Regions from separate parts of the Ferdinandcohnia salidurans genome, predicted to be linked through region 3. Evidence: riboswitches for the same ligand, from Rfam matches in the RefSeq annotation. Region 3 holds a riboswitch; each other region holds the start of a gene.
What was found. A riboswitch is a leader RNA that binds a small molecule or an ion and turns the genes downstream of it on or off. The one in region 3 is predicted to bind lysine.

Region 1: it holds a riboswitch for lysine, as region 3 does, so the genes downstream of both, ACFSFW_RS08805 (Na+/H+ antiporter NhaC family protein) here and ACFSFW_RS20660 (aspartate kinase) in region 3, are expected to answer to the same signal.
Region 2: it holds a riboswitch for lysine, as region 3 does, so the genes downstream of both, ACFSFW_RS11445 (transporter substrate-binding domain-containing protein) here and ACFSFW_RS20660 (aspartate kinase) in region 3, are expected to answer to the same signal.

What each region holds. Positions count from the first base shown of each region.
Region 1 covers NZ_JBHUEK010000010.1:307,543-313,154, reverse strand. The annotation lists gene ACFSFW_RS08820 (M23 family metallopeptidase) at 1-424, shown strand, start outside; gene ACFSFW_RS08815 (methionine/alanine import family NSS transporter small subunit) at 497-610, opposite strand; gene ACFSFW_RS08810 (sodium-dependent transporter) at 607-2,148, opposite strand; gene ACFSFW_RS08805 (Na+/H+ antiporter NhaC family protein) at 2,398-3,981, opposite strand; lysine riboswitch at 4,108-4,290, opposite strand; gene yunB (sporulation protein YunB) at 4,383-5,141, opposite strand; gene ACFSFW_RS08795 (YunC family protein) at 5,265-5,567, opposite strand.
Region 2 covers NZ_JBHUEK010000018.1:55,295-60,906, forward strand. The annotation lists gene ACFSFW_RS11425 (2-keto-3-deoxygluconate permease) at 1-164, shown strand, start outside; gene larA (nickel-dependent lactate racemase) at 244-1,512, shown strand; gene ACFSFW_RS11435 (UxaA family hydrolase) at 1,561-1,860, shown strand; gene ACFSFW_RS11440 (UxaA family hydrolase) at 1,874-3,022, shown strand; lysine riboswitch at 3,172-3,353, shown strand; gene ACFSFW_RS11445 (transporter substrate-binding domain-containing protein) at 3,453-4,289, shown strand; gene ACFSFW_RS11450 (amino acid ABC transporter permease) at 4,355-5,101, shown strand; gene ACFSFW_RS11455 (amino acid ABC transporter ATP-binding protein) at 5,120-5,612, shown strand, end outside.
Region 3 covers NZ_JBHUEK010000031.1:19,677-25,288, forward strand. The annotation lists gene uvrC (excinuclease ABC subunit UvrC) at 1-1,316, shown strand, start outside; lysine riboswitch at 1,384-1,562, shown strand; gene ACFSFW_RS20660 (aspartate kinase) at 1,784-3,028, shown strand; gene ACFSFW_RS20665 (YslB family protein) at 3,109-3,564, opposite strand; gene ACFSFW_RS20670 (succinate dehydrogenase cytochrome b558 subunit) at 3,957-4,568, shown strand; gene sdhA (succinate dehydrogenase flavoprotein subunit) at 4,641-5,612, shown strand, end outside.

The sequences.
Region 1 (5,612 bases), on a different contig from region 3:
TAAGAATACATGGGGAGATGCGCGTGGCTGGGGAGGTCGTAGAATGCATGAAGGCACTGACATCTTTGCAAGCTACGGAACACCAGTAAGGGCAACCTCATATGGCATCATCGAAATGAAAGGTTGGAACCGATTTGGTGGGTGGCGTATCGGAATCCGCGATGTGAATAATACGTATCATTACTTTGCTCATTTAAATGGATTTGCAAAGGATATTGCAATCGGTCAGGTTGTTGAGCCCGGTACAGTGATTGGCTCTGTTGGAAGTTCTGGCTATGGACCACCAGGCACTGCCGGAAAGTTCCCTCCACATCTTCACTACGGAATGTACAAAGACAATGGATATACGGAATGGTCCTTTGATCCGTATCCACATCTACGGGCTTGGGAACGATCAGAAAGACAAGCAAGGAAACGTAAATAAAATAAAAGGCTGTGGTATTTTTACCACAGCCTTTTTCCGTTCTATTATGACCCTCTTTTTATATTTATTTCTTTAACCTTGTTTCGCTTGTTTAGCCTTTTTTGCAGCATGTGCAATACTTGCTACTAGACCTCCCCATAAAATGACCATTCCAATAACCATCATAGCAATTGCACCACCGGTCATAGTCCTACCTCCTTGTCACTACTAGAAGAATAGTTGTCATTTAACGCCTCATTACTCCATTTTTTTAGTGAGAATACGATCCCTAATATAATAACTCCTGCTGCAATGAAAACACCTGGGAAGAGTATAAATGAAGTTGCATACCCTTCATAGTTACCAGTTGCATTATCAAATTGTTGTAGGATATTTTGTTTGAATAAGTCAAACATCATATATCCTAAAACGACTGGTGTGATTACGCCTAAACAAATCTTCCACCAACCACCTGCACGAATATCGGATATTGCATTTGCGTGCGCTTGTAATGGATTCATTTGCTTGAATACCCAAGCAATAAGTATTACTTCAACTAATCCGGCAACAGCAATACCAAATTGGTTAATGAAGTAGTCAACTACATCTAGGAAGTATAAGCCTCCATTTGTAGAGTATAGAATTGAAATAAGTGATGCTAGCCCTGCACCATATATGACTGCCTTGTTACGAGTTAGATTAAACTTATCTTGAACTGCTGCAATGAACACTTCACAAATCGAAATAAGTGATGTTAATCCGGCAAATACTAACGATAAGAAGAAAAGCGCTCCGAAAAATTCGCCAAATGGCATTTGGTTAATAATTTGCGGGAAGACCGCAAATGCTAGACCAACACCCGCACTTGCTACTTCTTCTACAGGTACATTCGCTTGTGCTGCCATAAAGCCTAGTGCAGCGAATACCCCGATACCAGCTAAAAGTTCAAAACCTGAGTTCGCAAAACCAGTAATAAATGCATTGTTTACTACATCGGACTTCTTAGGTAAATAACTTGCATAAGTAATCATAATTGCAAAACCAATTGATAAACTAAAGAAAATGTGTCCGTATGCCGCAACCCAAACCTCTCCAGACATAATCTTATCCCAGTTAGGTTGGAAGAATGAATTTAGTCCTGTACTTGCTCCTTCAAGTGTTACTGCTCGAATAACGATAATCGTAAAAATAACTAATAGTGTAGGAATGAAAATTTTATTCGCTTTTTCAATCCCCTTTTTCACGCCTTTAAATAGGATAAATAGTGTAATTGCCCACACAACGACTAAAGGTCCAAAAACACCAAGTACTGGTGCTCCTACATCACCTGGAGTTTCAGCTAAATGCAAGTATTTAGAGAATAGGAATCCTCCTGTATCTTCTCCCCACGCTTTATTAAATGAAAAGAATGTATACGAAATTGCCCATGCGATAATGACTGCATAATAGGTCGCAATTACGAAAGAAATTAGTACCTGCCACCACCCGAGCCATTCTAACTTTTTATTTAAACGGAAAAATGACAAAGGTGCTGATCCTCTAAACTTTTGTCCGATTGTGAATTCTAGAATTAGGATTGGTATTCCAGCTGTTAAAATCGCAAATAGGTACGGTAGAAAGAACGCGCCTCCTCCATTTTCGTAAGCAACATATGGAAATCTCCATATATTACCTAAACCAACCGCAGAACCGATTGCAGCCATTACGAATCCTGCCCGTGTCCCCCACTGTGGACGATTATCCATAAACAAACCTCCCCTTTCCTACTTTAGTCCATTACCGTATTATACCTTTAGCACTAGACACAAGTTGGAAATTTTTATATTTTCAGATTATTTTCTATAATCTATTTATTAGTATAGCCAGTCTTTATCTCTATGTCAAAAGTTATTTTAAAATGAAATTTACTTTTAAAATAAAAGAGACAAAGGTTCTAATTCCCTCTGTCTCTTATATACTAGTTAAGTTCGATTGTTAACATTTGAATAGTAATTCTATGCGTTTTGTCTGTTTTTCATAGTGAGAACAAAAATAACAAATAATACTAAGGTAGTAAGCACTCCTAATAGGGTACTGCCTGTTAGACCTAGTACTATATATCCGATTACAGCGATAACGGCAGAAGTGATGGCATAGGGTAGCTGAGTCATTACATGATCAATATGATGGCTTCCCGCTCCAGTAGAGGACAGAATAGTTGTATCTGATATTGGTGAGCAATGATCACCAAACACGGATCCCGCTAAGACAGCAGCTAAAGCCGGAAGTAATAAATTAATATCAGATGCCGCTGCAATGTCTCCTGCAATCGGAAGCATCATCCCAAAGGTTCCCCATGACGTCCCAGTCGCAAACGCCATAAAGCCTGCTACAATGAATAAAATGACCGGTAAAAATGCAATATTTAAATTGGACCTTTCTACAAGGCTCGCTAGATATTTACCTGTTTCAATTTGTCCAATCAAGTCAACAATTACCCAAGCAAATAGTAAAATGTATACAGCTGGGAGCATTGATTTTATCCCTTCAACAATACCTTTAGGAAGGAGACCAATGTTCAAAGCTTTTTTTGCATAAACCTGAACAAAGAACAAAATAAGTGTAACAAGAATACCTAGGATTCCACCGGATAATAGCGAACCTGTTACATTAGTATTTTCAAAAATCGTAAAAATGGTTATATCGCCTTCTGAAGCTTTGTAGCCTGTCCATAATAACGAGCCAACCGTACCGACAACTAATGCAATAATCGGCCAAACTAAATCACCGACAGTACCTTTCTCACTTTGAGGTAATTCCTGTTTTAATTCCCCTAATACCGGTTTTTCAGGATCTGTTACCTCCCCTGTTGTTAATGCACGGTTTTCGTGGGTTTTCATACTACCAAAATTAATATTAAAAATGGCTACAGCTATTACCATTAAAATCGAAACTAATACATAGAGGTTTAACGGAATCATTTGAATAAATGCAGATAAAGGTGAATACTCCGCTACACCATGTGTGACTAAAATAGGTGCCAAGATCGCAATAATATAAGCACCCCAGCTAGAAATGGGTGAGACAACACAAATTGGTGCGGATGTTGAATCAATAATATAGGCTAGCTTTGCACGTGAAACCTTATTTCGGTCTGTAATGGGTCTACTTACTTGTCCAACAGCCAGAGCATTAAAATAATCATCAATAAAAATAATAATACCTAAAAAAGCAGCTAAAAGCTGTGCACCCGTTCTTGTTCTAACTTTTGTTTGGGCCCATTCGCCAAAGGCACGACTACCGCCAGAAATGGAGATAAAGGCAGTAATAACTCCTAATAGGAATAAAAATAAAATAATATATACATTCCATGTATTAAGTGCGCCTTCTGAAACGAAGACTCCTTTAATGCTATTCCAGATTGTGAGTAAAACGTCTTGCAGCCAAGCTCCGACTCCTTCATTCTTGAGTACATTTCCATGTAATACGAATGCCGCCGATAGAATGCCGACTCCAAGTGATAGTAGAACTCTTCTTGTTAATATAACCATGAGAAGTGCAATGATTGGTGGGATAATTGAATATATTGTTCCAGACATGATATGATTCCTCCAAGTATTTTTATGGAGGGCGTGGTGAAAGAAGATACTCTTTAGAAGACAAAAAGAGAGTATGATAGAAAATAACTATCATTACTCTTTTGTAATGTTATGTTATCCTCCATCACGATCAGTAGCCCTCCATTATAGATCATTTCTATAATGACAGTGTTACCCTTTTTCAAGGCAACCCCAACAAAAATAACATTGACGAGTTTATTTTTGCTTCGGCAAAAAATCCTTTCAACTATGATCTACGTTGTCATCCTCACATAGTTTACTCTTATTTTCCGCACCTCTACCCCATCGATCCGATAAGGTGGTGTATTCATTTATTAATTCCTTCGCTAGTATATACGATTTTCCGCTTTGATTCAACTATTCTAGTATAGTATTTTTTTCTAATTTGTCGGTATCTCTATAGAAGGAGATGATTCCCCACCATTATTGTAGAAATCTGGAACATCATGTAAAATGTTTTGATTGATAACCGGGATAATGGTTTCAATTTCAACCTCTCCTGTTGAGAAAGGTAAAATAACCTGCATCGTCACTGTCGCAAGAACATTATATTGAAACCACCCATTATTAATCCCCCACTCGTCAATTCTTCCTTGTGGCGTTGTTTCCCCAAATCCAATCATATGAAAACGAATCGGTATTTCCGGACCTAAGTTTCCTAAAAGGGCATTATTTGTTGCTTCCCCAAGGGGTACCTTAAAAACAAAGCCCGTTTGTCCACTGGCATCATCTGTCTCAATTTCTAAATCAGGATATTCAAGTTTGTTAACTTCACCTTCATTTACATATTTTAAGTATCGTTCAATATTTCCGAGGGTCTTTGTCGCCATTTTGTTGACGACCTGCGTATTGTAGCTAATCACTTTCCCATTTTCATCCGTTTGCACAATACTCAAATCCTCTTGGACCAATTCTTCCTCATTTAATTGTTGATTAATAGCATTTTTAATAACTGTGGCAGCAACCTTCTTCGTTTCATTTTCAGCATATGCCATAAGAGCAGGCTCTATCGCTTTGTTAATAATGAATAAACCAATAACAGTTGAGAGAATAAAAAAGACAAATGTTAATAAAAAGACGTAACGGAAAGGCAAGGGCCCTTTCCTTCTTGGTTGTAGACGAGCTCTGTACTTTCCCAAACGAAAATCCCCCCTTACAAGCTATGTGTATGCAAGTAAGGGGGGATGTACGATAACTATTTTGTTCGACAACATTTAAGTGATGCCACGTACTTTTATATGGTATACCTTCTCAGGTTAATATTAGATCATCTTTAGTAGGGCGTCTTTGCCTTTCATACCTACTGTAATGCCTCGATTTTCGGCTTCAATTGTAATTGATTCAAGAGGGGCATCCAGTAATTGCTCGATTGTACGAACACCAACTGCCCTACCAGCAATAATGCCTCGTTCTTTAAGTTTTTCATTCAACAGTGCAACATCGAGAGCTCCACACATAATATAGCCATTTTCATTTGTGACTGCCATAAAATTTGTTTTAGGTAGGTTAACGGTAATGGCTGTAAATTGATGATTATCAATTACTATTGGTGTCATTGAGACCATTCCTAGCACACTCCTTTCCCTAACTAATTTATGTAACGGGAAAGT
Region 2 (5,612 bases), on a different contig from region 3:
ATATTGCGAACGTGGCTACGATGCAAATTTCAATTTCTACATTAACGACAGCCATTCTGTGTCCAATCGCTGTTATACTAATGGATAAATACCAAAGAAGTAAAGGCATTGATGCAAAACTGGAAAATCCCGGAGCGCCAAAAGATCCTGGAGTCCCAGTATAAAAACAAGCTCCACCCCTGGCCAATTGAGGCTAGGGGTGGTTATTTATTAAATACATCATGAGTTAAAAAGGAGAAAAACATGCAAACAACATTACTTTACGGAAAAGACAATTTAACAATTAATGTACCGGATGATGCTCTTATTTTAGAACCACAAAACCCCTCAGGTCTTGAGGATGAAATGGGAGCATTACAAGAGGCTCTCAAAAATCCAATTGGATCACCTCCTCTAGCAGAAATGGTGAAAGCAACCGATAAAGTTGCTATCGTCATTAGTGACATTACACGGCCAACGCCTAATGAAAAACTTGTTCCGGCTTTAATTAAGGAATTAAACCATGTTCCGCTTGAAAACTTTGTGATTATTAATGGAACGGGAACGCATCGTGATCAAACGGAGGAAGAGTTCGTTCAAATGCTAGGGCAATGGGTTGTTGACAACGTTCGGATTATTAATAATCGTTGTCATGATAAGGAAACACTTGTCAAAGTAGGGCATAGTAAATTTGGTTGTGACGTTTATTTAAATAAAGAATATGTTGAAGCAGATTTTCGAATCGTAACCGGTTTTATCGAGCCTCACTTTTTTGCTGGCTTTTCAGGTGGACCAAAAGGAATCATGCCAGGGATTGCAGGGATTGAAACCATCATGACTTTTCATAATGCACGGATGATTGGTGATCCGCTAGCAACATGGGGAAATATGGTGAATAACCCTCTTCAGGAGATGACAAGGGAAATTAACATGATGTGTAAACCGCATTTTATGCTGAATGTCACTTTGAATCGTGATAAGCAGATTACAAATGTGTTTGCTGGGGAATTAATTGCCGCCCATGACAAAGGTTGTGAGTATGCAAAAGAACACGCAATGACGAAATGTGAACAGCGCTTTGATGTCGTCATAACTTCAAATTCTGGTTATCCACTCGATCAGAATCTGTACCAGGCTGTAAAAGGTATGAGTGCTGCTCATAAAATTGTGAAAAAAGGGGGAGCGATCATTGTCGCTTCAGAATGTTCAGATGGGCTTCCAAGCCATGGGAATTACGGAGATATCTTAAAAATGGCCAAGTCTCCACAAGAAATCCTAGACATGATCAATGACCCAGAGTTTAAAACATTTGACCAGTGGCAAGTGCAAAAGCAGGCTGTTATTCAAGTATGGGCGGATGTGTATGTGTATTCACTACTTACAGATGAACAAGTGACACAGGCAATGTTGAAGCCAACACATAATATTGAACAAACGTTAGAACAGCTTAAAGAGAAGTATGGAGAAGACATGTCTATAGCGGTACTACCGTTAGGGCCATTAACGATTCCGTATGTCGATTCTGAGGATTAAAAAACCTAATGCGATTTAACACCTTTCAAAATAGAGGAGGGCTGAGTCATGTCTCAAAGTTTTTCAGCTGTATTAATGAATGAGAGAGATAATGTTGCGACCGTTTTAGTAGATTTAGAGGCTAAAATCATTGTTACTGCTTCGTATGGTGATAGGAAAATTGATGTAAAACTCTTACACTCAATTCCCTTTGGGCACAAATTTGCCGTTGATTCTATTAAAAAGGGTGAAAAGATTTATAAATATGGTGAAATCATAGGTGTTGCTTCATGTGATATTGAGATAGGAGAGCATGTCCATGTACACAATCTTGAAGGAACACGTGGTAGGGGGGATATAAGTGGATAATCAAGAATATTTTATGGGGTATAGACGTCCAGATGGAAAAGTTGGGGTTCGTAATCATGTATTGATTCTTCCAACTATCACCTGTGCGACACAAGCTGCATACCAAGTTACCCAGCTTGTGCATGGGACAGTTAGTTTTATTCATCAACATGGCTGTACACAGGTTGGAGTGGATTATGATCAAACCTTCCGAACCTATGTAGGTGTAGGCCTTAATCCAAATGTGTATGGTGTAGTCGTGTTAGGTTTAGGCTGTGAAACACATCAAGCAAGAAGTGTCGCAGAAGAGATTGCTAAAAGTGGAAAGCCGGTTGAGACTGTTTCCATACAAGAAAATGGAGGTACCTTGCAAACAATCGCTAACGCAGCCAAAATTGCTGCACAGATGGTTCAGGATGCCTCTGCAATTATGAGAGAGCCTTGTCATGTCAGTGAATTGATCATTGGAACGGAATGCGGTGGTTCAGATGCATGCTCAGGTCTATCTGCAAACCCAGCAGTTGGCCATGTGAGTGATTTAATTGTAAAAGCAGGAGGAACCGCAATTCTTGCCGAAACTACTGAATTAATCGGCGCTGAACATTTACTTGCTAACCGAGCGGTTGATGATCGTACCGTAGAAAGAGTATATGAAAAAATTAAGCAGGCAGAAGGTCGAGCGCTTATGATGGGGATTGATATCCGCACAGGTAATCCTACGCCTGGAAATATCGCTGGAGGACTAAGTTCACTTGAGGAAAAGTCACTTGGAGCAGCTACAAAGTCTGGCACAAGTCCGCTTCAAGAACTAATTGACTATGCAGACATTCCAACTAAAAAGGGGCTTGTCTGGATGGATACTCCAGGGCAGGACATTGAACAACTTACAGGAATGGTCGCGGGAGGTGCACAGGTAGTCCTCTTTACAACTGGTCGTGGTACGCCGACGGGGTCGCCAATTGCTCCTGTTATTAAAATTTCAACAAATACCCCCATGTTTAATAGTATGAGAGATAATATGGATTTGAATGCAGGAACCATTATTGAAGGAAAAGAAACGGTTCAATCAGTTGGACAATCGATCTTTGATGAGATTAAATCAGTCTCGTCCGGAAAACTAACAAAATCAGAAATTTTGAAGCAAAACGACTTTGGTATATGGAGAATTGGACCAACCTTTTAATCTTTTGTTTTATTAGGATTTATGTGTTTTCATGCGACGGGTAGTTTCTGGCTAGTGCGAATTACTAGATATTGCTAATGAATAGTGGTTGACGGATAGATAGATATTATTGTAGTATAAAAAATAACTAAATAAGGCCTCACTTTTACTAGTGAGGTAGAGGCGCGATATTTAACAGTCTTTAGTGGAGTTTGAGGAAACAGTGATGCTAGGGAGAAGGAAATATCGCCGAAGTTTGTAATATCCTCAGTATTACATGCTGGGTCTGTAGTTAAGAGCTGCAGGACTGTCTCAATAAACCCCCAGTTTATTGAGTTGTGCTATCTCATTTGAGATAAAAGAGAGGACCTTAGGGCAAATTTACTGCGACCTGAGTATATCTCAGGTCGTTTTTTTGTCGAAATTTATAAAAATACGGAGGAGATACAACATGAGAAGCAAATTAACATTATTTCTTGTATTACTAATTTCTAGCATTCTATTATTAGCGGGGTGTGGAACAAGTACTAGTTCGGATACTGGGTCATCAGAAGATAATACCTTTAAGGTAGGTCTTGAAGCTGGATATGCACCGTTTAACTGGACTCAAAACGATGATTCCAATGGTGCAGTAAAAATAGATGGTTCTGCAGAGTATGCAGGTGGATATGATGTAGAAATTGCAAAAAAAGTAGCTGAAGGTTTAGGTAAAGAATTAGTGATTGTTAAAACAGAGTGGGATGGTCTTGTACCAGCTTTAACATCAGGTAAAATTGATGCAATCATAGCTGGTATGTCACCAACAGCAGAACGAAAAGAAACAATCGACTTTTCGGATAATTACTATACTTCAAATTTAGTTATGGTTGTGAAAAAAGGCAGCACTTATGAAGGTGCTACTTCTATCCAAGACTTTAACGGAGCAAAAGTTACGGCTCAATTAAATACATTCCACTATACAGTAATAGACCAAATTGAAGGTGTCGAAAAGAAAACGGCGATGGACAACTTCCCAGCAATGCGAGTAGCTCTTGAATCAGGAATGATTGATGGTTACGTTTCAGAACGTCCAGAGGGTACTAGTGCTTCATCTGCTAATGAAAACTTTGTAATGGTTGAATTTGAAGAAGGATTTGAAACATCAGAAGATGATACAGCAATTGCTGTCGGACTTCAAAAGGGTAGCGAATTAACAGAAAAAATAAATGAAACTTTAGCAGGTATTTCAGAAGAAGAACGTACAAGCATTATGGATTCGGCTATTCAAAATCAACCAGCAGCAGAATAAAAAATACAGGGAACCGACTGTATATCAACATGCAGTCGGTTTTATAGGGCAAAGGAGGAGAAACAATGAGTTTTGAGTGGGTCATTAAAATTATCATCGAAAACTGGCCAATGTTCCTTCGTGGTGCGGGTTTAACACTTTTGATCGCTCTTATCGGGACGATCTTTGGGGCAATGATTGGATTGCTGGCAGGAGTTGTCCGTACAATACCAATGCCTGAACGTGGAATGAATAAACTAATATTAAAAGTCATTAATGCCATCCTCTCCATCTATATTGAATTCTTCCGTGGAACACCGATGATTGTACAAGCGATGGTTATTTATTATGGTTCTGCGTTAGCATTTGGGATAGATATGAATGTTTTTGTTGCAGCGATCATTGTTGTCTCGATTAATACAGGCGCTTATATGGCTGAGTATGTTCGTGGTGGGATTGTCTCGATTGATAAGGGACAATTTGAAGCAGCACATGCGATTGGAATGAATCATTTCCAAACGATGTGGAACGTTGTATTGCCACAGGTTATCCGTAATATTCTACCTGCAACAGGTAATCAATTTGTGATTAATATTAAAGATACCTCCGTTCTTAACGTGATTTCAGTTACAGAATTATATTTCGTGACAAAATCGATATCAGGCAATAATTTTAGATATTTTGAATCGTTTTTCGTAGCATGTATGATTTATTTTGTGATGACCTTTATTGTTACAAGAATCCTACTATACTTTGAAAGAAAATTAGATGGCTCTGATAACTATACGATGATTGGAAACGATCGCCCCATACAAGTTAATCAACAACAATAGGAAGAAGGAGGAGAGAACATGGAAAAGATTATTGATATTCAACACTTAAGCAAATCCTTTGGCACTCATGAAGTACTAAGAGATATTGATTTCTCGGTGAATAAAGGAGAAGTTGTCTCCATCATCGGTTCCTCCGGATCTGGTAAATCAACTCTTCTTCGTTGTGTTAATCTATTAGAAAGACCTAGCGGTGGGCAAATTATCTATCAAGGTGAAAATATTTTGGATAACAAGCATGATGTCGCTACCTACCGAAGACATTTAGGAATGGTCTTCCAACAATTTAATTTATTTAATAATCATAATGTCCTAAGCAATTGTGTAGTAGGGCAACTAAAAGTATTGAAACGCACAAAGGAAGAAGCGGAAAGAGTAGCGATGAAATACTTGAAGGTCGTTGGCATGGATAAATACATTAACGCCAAGCCAAAGCAATTATCTGGTGGGCAAAAGCAACGAGTAGCGATTGCAAGAGCACTTTCGATGGAACCAGATGTCATGTTATTTGATG
Region 3 (5,612 bases):
CATTACCAGATAAGGTTTGTCTATATTATCATATCGGTCAATGTCTTGCCCCTTGTGTCAATGAAGTATCTGATGAAACCAATAAAAAAATGGTAGACGATATTATCCGTTTTCTAAATGGTGGATATAAAGAAATCAAAGACGAGTTGACTGAAAAAATGTTAAAGGCCTCTGAAGAACTCGACTTTGAGAGAGCAAAAGAATATCGTGACCAAATCGCAAATATTGAAACGACGATGGAAAAGCAAAAGATGACAATGACAGACTTTATTGACCGTGATGTATTTGGCTATTCCTATGATAAGGGCTGGATGTGTGTTCAAGTCTTTTTTATTCGTCAAGGAAAATTAATAGAGCGGGATGTTTCCCTATTTCCTTTTTACAACGAGCCTGAACAAGACTTCTTAACCTACCTTGGCCAATTTTACTTAAAAGAGAATCATTTTAAACCAAAGGAAGTTTTGCTTCCTAGTTCGATAGACCGTGACATTGTTGAGCAATTACTAGAAGTAACCGTTCAACAGCCTAGTAGAGGGAAGAAAAAACAATTAATTGACCTCGCTACTAAAAATGCAAAAATTGCGCTAAAGGAAAAGTTTGCTTTAATAGAACGAGATGAAGAACGTACGATTAAGGCTGTTGAAAATTTAGGACAGAAGTTAGGGATTTATACACCTCATCGAATCGAAGCGTTTGATAATTCCAATATTCAAGGAACAGATCCTGTTTCTGCTATGATTGTGTTTACTGATGGAAAACCTGATAAAAAAGAATATAGAAAGTATAAAATTAAATCAGTTCAAGGTCCTGATGATTATGAATCGATGAGGGAGGTTGTACGGAGAAGATACAGCCGTGCATTAAAAGAAAATCTGCCATTACCAGACTTAATCATTATTGACGGAGGAAAAGGTCATCTTGCTGCGGTAAGGGATATTCTTGAAAATGAATTAGGCCTAGAAATTCCTCTAGCAGGACTTGCGAAGGATGATAAACACAGAACGTCTGAACTCTTAATCGGAGACCCGCCTGAGATTGTGGAACTACCTAGAAATAGTCAGGAATTCTATCTTCTTCAACGAATTCAAGATGAGGTACACCGTTTTGCGATTACCTTCCATCGTCAAGTCCGTGGAAAAAACGCATTTCAATCTGTGCTCGATGATATTCCTGGAGTTGGGGAAAAACGAAAAAAAGCACTACTGAAGCATTTTGGTTCTATCAAGAAGTTAAAGGAAGCTAGTATTGAGGAGATCCAAAAAGCCAATATACCTAAACTGACAGCTGAAGCAATTTACGAAAAATTAAAAGAATAGTCGTTGCTATTTAAAAAATAGTCTGATATAATCCTTAATAATATAATATTCCACTTCAACACGTTGAAGTGAAGATAGAGGTGCGATCTTTATCAGTATGCAATTGGAGGGGTATGAGCCCTTACGATCATTGCAGAAAGGAAAGTTCGCCGAAGTGTAAAAAGGCTCATACCTTTTTGTGCTGGTCTTATGTTTAAGAGACATAGGATTGTCAAGATGAATCAATCTTGGAGGGCTATCTCACGAAGTGACACGTAGTATGTTTACGTATATCACAGCAATGAGATAATTTCTCATTGCTGTTTTTTATTAACTTTATTCAGTAGAAGCATTGACTTCTACTGAATAAAGTTAAAGCCTCCGGCGGATGCCACGATTTTTCAAAGGAAACTTTTCGAGCAGACTCGAAAAAAATCGGGCGCAAATACGCCAAGGCGGATTTGATTATTTTAGAGAGGGTTGAGGGCATGGGGATCATCGTACAAAAGTTTGGAGGCACCTCTGTTGGGTCACCAGATAGAATTAAGAATGTTGCAAGTCGAGTTATTCAAGAAGTGCAAGCGGGGAATCAAGTTGTCGTTGTTGTTTCTGCAATGGGGAAGACAACCGATCAGCTTGTAAGTTTAGCTAATGAAATTACAAGCGCGCCAAGTAAGCGCGAGATGGATATGTTGTTAAGTACAGGTGAACAAGTAACAATTGCATTATTATCTATGGCTTTACAAGAAAAAGGGTATCAATCCGTATCATATACAGGCTGGCAGGCGGGTATTGAAACAGAGGCTATACATAGCAATGCCCGTATTGAAAACATTGAGGTTTCAAGAGTATATAAAAGCTTAAAAGAAGGAAAAATTGTTGTCGTTGCTGGATTCCAAGGAGTCAGTAGTTCAGGGGACATTACTACTCTTGGTCGCGGAGGTTCCGATACAACTGCAGTCGCACTCGCAGCGGCATTAAACGCGGATAAATGTGATATCTACACAGATGTAACAGGTGTATACACAACCGATCCTCGCGTAGTTCCAACTGCACGTAAACTTCATTCCATCTCTTATGATGAAATGCTGGAGCTTGCAAATCTTGGTGCTGGAGTACTTCACCCACGTGCAGTGGAATTTGCGAAAAACTTCGAAATGCCGCTTGAAGTTCGTTCAAGCTTAGAGCTAGAAAATGGGACCATTATTGAGGAGGAAGTTTCAATGGAAAAGAATCTTGTTGTTAGGGGAATTGCTTTTGAAGACCAAATTACAAGGGTAACAGTATCTGGTTTACCAAATGAATTGCATACACTATCCACTATTTTTGGCACACTTGCGAAAAGTGGTTTAAACGTTGATATCATTATTCAAAACATGACAGATCAAAATCATACAAATATTTCATTCTCTGTAAAAACACCTGATTTACGTGACACACTTGCTGTTTTAGAAAATAACAAGGATTTATTGAAATATGAAAGTATCGAACATGAGGATGGGTTAGCAAAGGTTTCGATTGTTGGTTCTGGAATGGTTTCAAACCCAGGTGTAGCAGCTGATATGTTCCAAGTGCTTGCAAAGGAAAATATTGAAGTGAAAATGGTAAGTACATCTGAAATTAAAGTTTCTACCGTTCTTGAACAAGGCAATATGGTTCGTGCAGTTGAAGCTTTACATGACTCATTTAATTTAGCGGCTGTTGAAGAAGAAAAAGCGAAGGTAAAACTATAATTTGAAATTTATGGGTGGTTCAAAGGAATTTGGACACCCTTTTTTTATAATAAAAAAAACTGCACGAAATGTGCAGGCTTTTATTCTTCGGTGATATCTTTTGGGTCCCATTTTACCGTAAATATAATTTTTTGAGCTCTTCTTTTTTGTTGTTCAAAGCTTTCAGTGATTCGATTTTTCTGTTGTTGAATTTGTTGGGCAAGAAAGCCAGATTCAAGCTGGAATGTACAAATATCTCTTCGTTTAAAGCGAGTAGATACGATCGAACCCTCCAAATGAAATTCAATGGAGTTTTTATCCAAACGTTCTACCTTAAGGTCTCCCCATCCAGCATCATGAAAGAATGAGATGATTTCTTCCGTAGTAGGTAAGGGGAATTTTCGGGCAAGATTTTTTCCAGCCCAATATAGAATCTGTGGCGTTTCTTTCCCGAGAATATCAGGAATTAAAACTTCTCGTAAAAGTTCGTACCCAAATACGGAAACAGACTGTTCACTTGTATTTACGTTTTGTTCGTTGATGTTAACGTTCTTCACTGCATTCCCCTCTTTCTCCATTCTTTATTATATAACATGAGGGTATAAGAAAAACATGAATTTTTTTGTTTCTTTTTGTCAGAGAGAACTGATTTTTATTTAGTATTACTACATTCATATGTGTACAATTATTATCATTTTTATGAATAATTTGTGGATTTGTTTCCTTGACGCTCTTGCTTTATGGGAGTAAAATGAATTTGTTACATTATACTGATAAAAGAAAATTACATGCAGCATTTGTCTATTTATCTACAATAATTAAATTTGTAGATTCCTGCAAAGGTTTTCAGTTATCAGTTTTTATATCGTCCTTTTACATATTTATACAGGATGAAATATTACAAGGGAGTGCCGTGTGGGCACGTTTTATTACTAAGGGGGGTTAAAGTATGGCTGGTAATCGTGAATTTTTTAATCGCAGACTTCATTCATTATTAGGTGTAATACCTGTTGGGGTGTTCTTAATCGTACACTTAATGGCGAATAACTTTGCGACAAGAGGGGAAGAGGCATTTAACAATGCTGCTGGTTTTATGGGGAATCTTCCATTTAGAATCCTTTTAGAGGTAGTTATTATTTATCTGCCATTATTATTTCACGCAATTTACGGTCTGTATATTGCCTTTACTGCAAAGAATAATGTGAGTAGATACGGTTTCTTCCGTAACTGGATGTTCTTCTTACAACGTATATCTGGTATTATTACTCTTATTTTTGTGGCATGGCATGTATGGGAAACACGAATTGCTTACGCTTTAGGAAGAGCAGAAGTTAACTTCCAAATGATGGAGAATATCCTAGATTCACCTGCAATGCTTATTTTCTATCTTGTTGGTGTAATCTCTACAATTTTCCATTTCTCAAATGGTCTATGGTCATTTGCTGTAAGCTGGGGGCTAACAATAACTCCACGTTCGCAACAAATTGCAACATATGTAACAATCATTATTTTCATTGCTTTATCAATAGTAGGTGTTACAACACTTTTTGCTTTCGTTTAAGAATATGAAAATTAGAACGTTCACATTTTTTTACACAAGATGAACGATCTCTTTATTGGGGAGTGAGTTACTTTGAGTCAAGGAAAAGTTATCGTAGTTGGTGGTGGACTAGCTGGATTAATGGCTACCATCAAAGCTGCTGAAGAAGGAACACAAGTTGATTTATTTTCACTCGTACCTGTAAAACGATCTCACTCTGTTTGTGCACAAGGTGGGATAAACGGTGCAGTTAATACAAAAGGTGAAGGGGATTCTCCTTGGATCCACTTTGATGATACAGTATATGGTGGAGACTTCTTGGCAAACCAAAAGCCGGTTAAGGCTATGTGTGAAGCAGCACCAGGAATTATTCACTTAATGGACCGTATGGGTGTAATGTTTAACCGTACACCAGAAGGTTTACTTGATTTCCGTCGTTTCGGGGGAACTCAACACCACCGTACTGCATTCGCTGGTGCAACAACTGGTCAACAATTGCTTTATGCATTAGATGAGCAAGTTCGCCGTCACGAAGTAGCAGGATTAGTTACAAAGTACGAAGGTTGGGAATTCCTGGGAATTATCCAAGATGATGAAGGGATTTGTCGTGGTGTCGTAGCTCAAAACCTTCAATCAATGGAAATTAAATCATTCCCTGCTGATGCTGTTATTATGGCATCTGGAGGCCCTGGAATTATTTTTGGTAAAACAACAAACTCAGTTATCAACACTGGATCTGCTGCATCAATCGTGTACCAACAAGGTGCATATTATGCAAATGGTGAATTTATCCAAATCCACCCAACAGCGATTCCTGGAGATGACAAACTTCGCCTAATGAGTGAATCCGCTCGTGGTGAAGGTGGACGAGTATGGACATATAAAGATGGAAAGCCTTGGTACTTCTTAGAAGAAAAATATCCTGCATACGGAAACTTAGTTCCTCGTGATATTGCAACACGTGAAATTTTCCATGTGTGTGTAGATATGAAGCTTGGTATCAATGGTGAAAACATGGTTTATCTAGATCTTTCTCATAAAGATCCAAAAGAACTTGATATCAAA